DNA from 2 places in the Exiguobacterium sp. s125 genome. Region 2 is predicted to be linked to the other one. Evidence: riboswitches for the same ligand, from Rfam matches in the RefSeq annotation. Region 2 holds a riboswitch; the other holds the start of a gene.
The links. A riboswitch is a leader RNA that binds a small molecule or an ion and turns the genes downstream of it on or off. The one in region 2 is predicted to bind S-adenosylmethionine.

Region 1: it holds a riboswitch for S-adenosylmethionine, as region 2 does, so the genes downstream of both, KNQ05_RS00505 (methionine ABC transporter ATP-binding protein) here and KNQ05_RS10470 (LLM class flavin-dependent oxidoreductase) in region 2, are expected to answer to the same signal.

What each region holds. Positions count from the first base shown of each region.
Region 1 covers NZ_JACSMI010000001.1:111,549-114,959, reverse strand. The annotation lists gene KNQ05_RS00515 (alpha-glucosidase) at 1-498, opposite strand, end outside; gene KNQ05_RS00510 (aminotransferase class I/II-fold pyridoxal phosphate-dependent enzyme) at 665-1,852, shown strand; SAM riboswitch class I at 1,915-2,021, shown strand; gene KNQ05_RS00505 (methionine ABC transporter ATP-binding protein) at 2,105-3,118, shown strand; gene KNQ05_RS00500 (methionine ABC transporter permease) at 3,108-3,411, shown strand, end outside.
Region 2 covers NZ_JACSMI010000003.1:156,854-160,264, forward strand. The annotation lists gene KNQ05_RS10465 (ATP-grasp domain-containing protein) at 1-554, opposite strand, end outside; gene KNQ05_RS10470 (LLM class flavin-dependent oxidoreductase) at 551-1,609, opposite strand; SAM riboswitch class I at 1,682-1,786, opposite strand; gene KNQ05_RS10475 (DUF975 family protein) at 1,978-2,652, opposite strand; gene KNQ05_RS10480 (DUF2325 domain-containing protein) at 2,720-3,411, opposite strand, start outside.

The DNA.
Region 1 (3,411 bases), on a different contig from region 2:
TTCTGAGGCAAACGAATGAAAATAGTACTGTTGCCGTCCTTCATCCCACGTCCAGGGACTCGGCGCAAAATACGACCGCCAATTGTTTGGTGGTGTTCCTTTTTCCCCGTCATGCCAAATGTACCAATCTGACTTATCATTCGTTTGATCACGGCGCGACTCCTCAAACCAGTGATGTTGATGACTTGTATGATTGACGACAAGATCGAGAATGATTTTTAAGCCGCGCGCATGCGCCGATTCAATCATCTGGTCCAAATCTGCCATCGTGCCGGCTTTCTCCATGATGCCGTAATAGTCAGCGATGTCGTAACCGTTGTCGATATCAGGTGATGTATAACAGGGGTTAAGCCAAATGACATCCACCCCGAGTGAGGCGATGTAGTCGAGCTTTTCGATCACGCCCCGCAAGTCCCCCATCCCGTCTCCATTCGAGTCGTTAAAACTCCGCCAGTACACTTGATAAACGACGGCTTCTTTCCACCAGGTCCGATTCATCTTTTCCATCTCCCGTCTAGTAGTCGATCGATTACTTGTCTAGTGTATCAAGAACATCGTCTGAAATTGGAATGTTCTTCTAATTTTTAAGGAATTTTAAAAAACCTCTTTCATTTTGACTGAAAATTCGCTATTCTTGACGACAATACCTGAAGGAGGAACAGAGATGAAACATTTCGCCCCATCGATCGCCATCGATCGCTTGCCCAATCCCGTCTTCGCAGAACTTGCCCAACGGATCGGTTCCGTCAAAGCCGCAGGACACGACGTCATCACGCTTGGTCAAGGAACGCCGGACCAAACGACACCCGTACATATTCTCGATGCTTTAAAACAAGCCATCGATGATGCAAGTAATCTCCAGTACCCCCCGTTTCGCGGACATGATTTCTTAAAACAGGCCGTCGCTAATTTTTATGAATCAGAATTTGGCGTGTCGGTTGATCCGGCGACAGAAGTCGCGATTTTACTCGGAAGCAAGGCCGGCATCGTCGCCCTTCCGCAGACGATCGTCAATCCCGGTGAAGGGGTCATCGTCCCAGATCCCGGTTACCCGGATTACTTGTCGGGCGCAGCACTTGCCGGTGCGTATCCGATCACGCTTCCGCTTCTCGCTGAAAATAGCTTTTTGCCTGACTATGACCTCCTCGATTCGCTCGACGTCGAACGGGCCCGGATGTTGTTCCTCAACTATCCGAGTAATCCGACCGGTGCGACAGCGACGGCAGCGGCTTTTGAACAGACGGTCGCTTTCGCTGATGCACATGACATTTGTGTGGTTCACGACTTAGCGTACGGCGGGATCAGTTTCGATGGTCCGACGCGGAGTTTCCTCCAGACGGAAGGCGCTAAGAATGTCGGGATTGAGTTATTTTCGCTCTCTAAACGGTTTAACATGTCCGGCTTCCGGATTGCCTTTGCAATCGGTAATCCGTCTGTCATCGCGAGCATCGAAACATACCAGGAACACCTTTACGTCAGTGCCTTCACACCGATCCAGCATGCAGCGACGGTCGCGCTTTCAAGCGACCAGACATGTGTCCGTGAACTGAGCGCCTTGTATGAGACGCGACGCGATGCGTTGTTCGGTGCATTAAACGAAATCGGCTGGGACGGACCGGTTCCGGGTGGTTCGTTCTTCGTCTGGCTCCCTGTTCCGTCCGGCTTCACGTCACAAAGCTTCACCGATCACCTGCTCGACGAAGCGCACGTCGCCGTGACACCGGGTCATTTCTTTGGTACATACGGTGAAGGTTACGTCCGGATCAGTCTGATTGCCGATGTCGACCGACTCGTCGAGGCTGTCAAACGAATCGGGACCCTTCAGCTCTTCCAAACCGCCGTTGCCGAATAATTCTGAAAAAACGTTTGACAGATGGGAATCATTTCCGTTAAAGTAAATCCCAACAGCATAGCTACTTATCGAGAGCGACCGAGGGATTAGGCCCAACGACGTCCGGCAACCACCAGTAATGGAACGGTGCCACATCCTACAGAACTTCTTTTGTTCTGAGAGATAAGTTACGAAATTCTACACTTCGTCGCTTTTTTCTGGTTGCTCTCTAACTGGAAAAAAGCGATTTTTTTGTATCGGGAGGGAAACATTATGATTGAGTTCGCACACATCACAAAACAATTTGTCCGTGACCGTACACCGATTTTTGCATTAAACGATGTCAACTTAACGATTGAACAAGGGGAAATTTTCGGCATCATCGGTGAATCCGGCGCCGGAAAAAGTACACTCTTACGGTTGATTAACGGACTCGAGACACCGACGAGCGGTACGGTCATAGTAGACGGAGCCAATCTATCACGTGTCTCCAAAACGTCTCTCCGCAAACTCCGTCTCCGGGTCGGTATGATCTTTCAACACTTTCAACTGATTCAGTCCCGCACCGTTGCCGACAATATCGCGTTCGCCTTAAAGGCTGCCGGTGTCAAACGGCGTGAGTTCCCGAAACGGATTCAAGAATTAACGGCACTCGTCGGACTCGAAGGATTCGAGACGAACTATCCGAGCCAACTCAGTGGTGGACAAAAACAACGCGTCGGCATCGCACGAGCGCTCGCCAACAATCCAAACATCTTACTCTGTGACGAAGCGACATCAGCGCTCGATCCGGTGACGACGCTCCAGATTCTCGATTTACTGAAAGATTTGAACGCCCGGCTCGGTTTGACGATCATCCTCATCACCCACGAAATCGATGTCGTCAAACAAATTTGTCACCGCGTTGCCGTCATGGCGCACGGTGAAGTCGTCGAAGTCGCTTCGACTTACGCCATATTTAGTCAAGCCGAACATCCGGTCACAAAACATTACGTCGATACGGCACTCCAAATCGAATTGCCGGAACGGATTTTACGGACGACACCCGGCAAAGTCATTCGACTTCAGTTCACGGGTGAAAAAACAGGTGAGAGTACCTTATCTGAAGCCATCAAACAATTCGATATCGCAGTCAGCATCCTGCATGGGAAGGTCGACTACATTCAGGACGTCGCGTTTGGCGTCTTAATCGTCAGTTTGACGGGACCGACACTGCACGTGAATCGTGCCTTAACCTGGCTCGAGGGACAGTTGCACGCAATCGAGGTGATTCAAGATGTCGCTTGACCGGTTTACGACAATGCTTCCCGACTTAACGAAAGCACTCGGAGAGACGGCCTTTATGGTCGGCATTTCACTCGCCTTTGCCATCATCATCGGAATTCCACTCGGGATTTTATTATTCATCACCGACCGCGGACTCTTTTTCCAAAACGTTTTCATTCGAACGACGTTGGACTTCGCCATCAACATCGTCCGCTCGTTACCATTCATCATCCTACTCGTTGCTTTGATTCCATTGACGCAACTCATCACGAAGACGACGATCGGTCCCGCCGCCGCCTCGGTCAGCTTGAGCG
Region 2 (3,411 bases):
TAGGGTTCAGGTGCTTGAATGTACTCTTGAATCAACGTGATGCCGTCGACCGGCTCATCGAATGTCGGTCCGTCAAGATACGTCTCGAGTGCTTCAATCGAGTGGAACAATTGAACGCCGAGTCCTTTACCGGCACGATTGTGTTTCGTGATGAACGACGATACTCCGATGTTTTGAGCGGCTTGGACGATTTGATCACGTCCGACGGCTGCCGTCGTTTTCGGAACACGGATACCTGCTTTTCGTAAGGCGGTGTATTGGTTGACCTTACTGACCTCGAGTCGTAACGCACGGGTTCCGTTGAAAACGGTCCGGTCATGTTCTTCGAGCCAAGCGAGGACCCCTTCCGTCAATTCTGGTGCATAGCGGTGCCCGCGCGTATGGGACGAGGCACTCATCCGGCTGTAAAAAACGCCTTCCGGTGGTGTTTCATCGAGTGGGACGACCCCTTCGTTGAGGTGCCACTGTTCATACGGTAAGTTGAGTTCCTCGAGTCGCTTGATTAAATGATCCGTCCATTCCTGATTTTCGTGTAAGATATGAATTTTCGTCATTTTAGTTGACCTACCTTTCGTTTCGCTTCGACGCGTGGCATGACCTCGCGGGCAAAGCGTTCCATTTCTTCGAGTTGCGGAGAAAATTGAAGCAAGAGCAATGTCACGCCGACTGCTTCAAATTCAAGAATCCGTTCTGCGATTTGATCCGGCGTCCCAATCAAGTTCGGACGCAGTCCCCGGTTTGAGACCGAATAGTCATTTCGTTTGACCTGTTGTTCGAGTTGCGATTTACTGACGAAGTCGTCATACCCGGCATATCCGGCACCGTCTTCTTTAACGTTCGTAATCCGGTGCCATTCTTCGAGCGCCGCTTCTTCCGTCTCGCGACAGATGATGTAGGCCGCCAGTCCGAAACTCGCAAGCGGCTGCTTCCCGGTCGCCGCGCGGCGGGTTTTCATATCCGTAATTTTCGTCGCGACTTCATCGACCGTTCCTCCATGCATGACATAGGCATCACAGTGATTGACGATCGTCTGTTTCCCCGTCTCACTCTCACCACCAGCGTAGAGCTTGATTCCGGGACGCTGAACGGGTTTCGGGTGAAGCTCTGCCCGTTCCAGCTGATAGTACGCCCCATCAAAACTATAGGGTGATGCGTCCGCCCATAATCCTTTCATGACCGTCACGAATTCTTCCGTCCGGGCATATCGTTCGTCATGGGCTGTAAAAATCCCATTGTATTGACGGGCTTCTTCCTCCCACCAGGCCGAGACGACGTTGAGCGTAAAACGTCCGTTACTCAACTGATCGAGGTTCGCCGCCATTTTTGCTGTCGTCGCCGGATTATGAAAACCGGGCCGGACGGCTGTCATGATTTCCAACCGTTCCGTTGTCGCCGCAATCGCCGCTGCCGTCGTCCACGCCTCAAGACTCGGTTCGGCTATTCCTTTAATGTCGTTTAAGTTCAATTCTGCAATCAATGTCGTAGAAAAGCCAATCCGTTCTGCCGTCTGTGCGACTTGTTTCGCATAATCGAATGTCGCTGGCATTTGTTCATCCTCGACGTTTCGTAACCAACCCCCGAAGATTGGTAACCAAAATCCGTATTCCATCCCCTGTGCCCCCTTTTTGCATAAAAAATCGCTCTTTTCGTTTAGAAAAGAGCGACGAATGTCTACTGTCGGCTCTTATCTTCAAAGGAATAAATTCCTCTTGGAAGTAGCACCTTCCGCTCATGCGGGGTTGCTGAAGTGTCGTCGGGCCAGTCCCTCGACTTCTCGTGATAAGAATAATTGAAATTAGCGTACATCTTTTAGCAGAGTAAAGCAACCTTTAAACCTTCTTTTCCTATCGGAATTAAAAAAACATTTGGAAAATCACTCTGTTTCTTGATACTTCTTTGTCTAGAAGCTAAAAACAGGAATTGCACATCGGTTTAAGATGGCAATCCCTGCTTTGTATGGTGCTGTTCAAAATCAATTCATTCTGGTGATACGAACGGTGAGTCATTGTGATTTGCATCCATCATGGCTGTCCGGTGACCAGTCGTCGAAACTTCTTCCCCACGCACGCGATCGTAGAACTTCGCGATTGTGACGCTGAAGTACGGGCCAATCCAGAGGAAACCGATTCCGATCGTAACAATTCCGAGCAAGAACCAACCGATGAACGAAAGGACGAGGAAAAACGCCTCTTTTTTGTGTCCATCCATCATTTGGCGTGAACGCGTAATGGCATCAAGGATGCCAATCGATGGTTCGTCCCGAATGATGTAATACGTCAACATGTAAGAGAATGACTTAATGATTCCTGGAATGATGAAAAGTAAGAACCATAGCCCTAAGAAAAAGGTTTGGACGATTGACACTCCAATGGCTTTCAAGAACATTTTGTACGGCTCAAACAAATCGGCGACTTTCGTCTGCTCGTCTCGGGCGACAGATAGGGCGAGCCATGACCATCCCATTGCAACCGGTAAGGTCAACACCGTCAAGAGCATACCAATCAAGTCGATAAATTGGAAATCCTCTTCGGGTGAGGACGCAAATCCGTTCGGAACGCCTTGAATGATTAAGAACAACAACATCATTAATGCCATGAAGCCCCATCGTCCCTGCAACGACTCGCGCGCTGCTAATTTTAATTGTTTTGACATCGAAAGATCCTCCTCAAAAATAAGTGCTACCTTTCTTTACGGTTTATTTTTGAGGAGGTTTCACTTTTTAACGCTCGTCTTTTAGTAAACGTTGGACCATTGCTTTTTCAAGTTGTTGCTGGCACGCCGTATACAAAGAGCTTCGTCCATCGAGTCGTTCAATCGCAAACGGAATATCGTGCTTTTTTGCTTGCACGAGGACATGTGCCGCTGCTGCGTGGGAGACGCGACTTTTGATGACGACGATCGCATCTGTCTTTTTCGCGAGACAGGCAATTTTTTTCGCAGCTTGGGCATCACCGCCAAGATGGATTAATTCGACTCCCGTCTCCGCAAAGAAGTCGCGGTAGACGGCGCGCTGTTGCTCATTACCGACGATGACGAGACGCATGCCGTCGTAGGAAGCAAAATCGAGTGCCGTTTTATCGACGAATTCGATTGGTTGACCTGGTAATGTCGTCGTATCGAGACGTTCGAGTTGCTGGACTTTCTTTTCCCGGAGGCGCCGCTCTTTTTTGACTTTCTTCGCCTTCGGTTTCCGTTGCATCATCTTGTCGTAGCGTCCTGTTTTCGCCTGTTTGTTTGCAGGTGACGCAGTGGCGGACTCGGGCGAACCATTCGATACGTCGCGTGCCGGTAATTCCGTCATGGTCGGTACTTCATAATGAAATGCGTGTTTCCAGACAATCGTCAATGTCTCCGGATGACCTTTCCACATGACGAGGTCGACGAGTTGACCTGCTTTCAGTTGGAAGAACC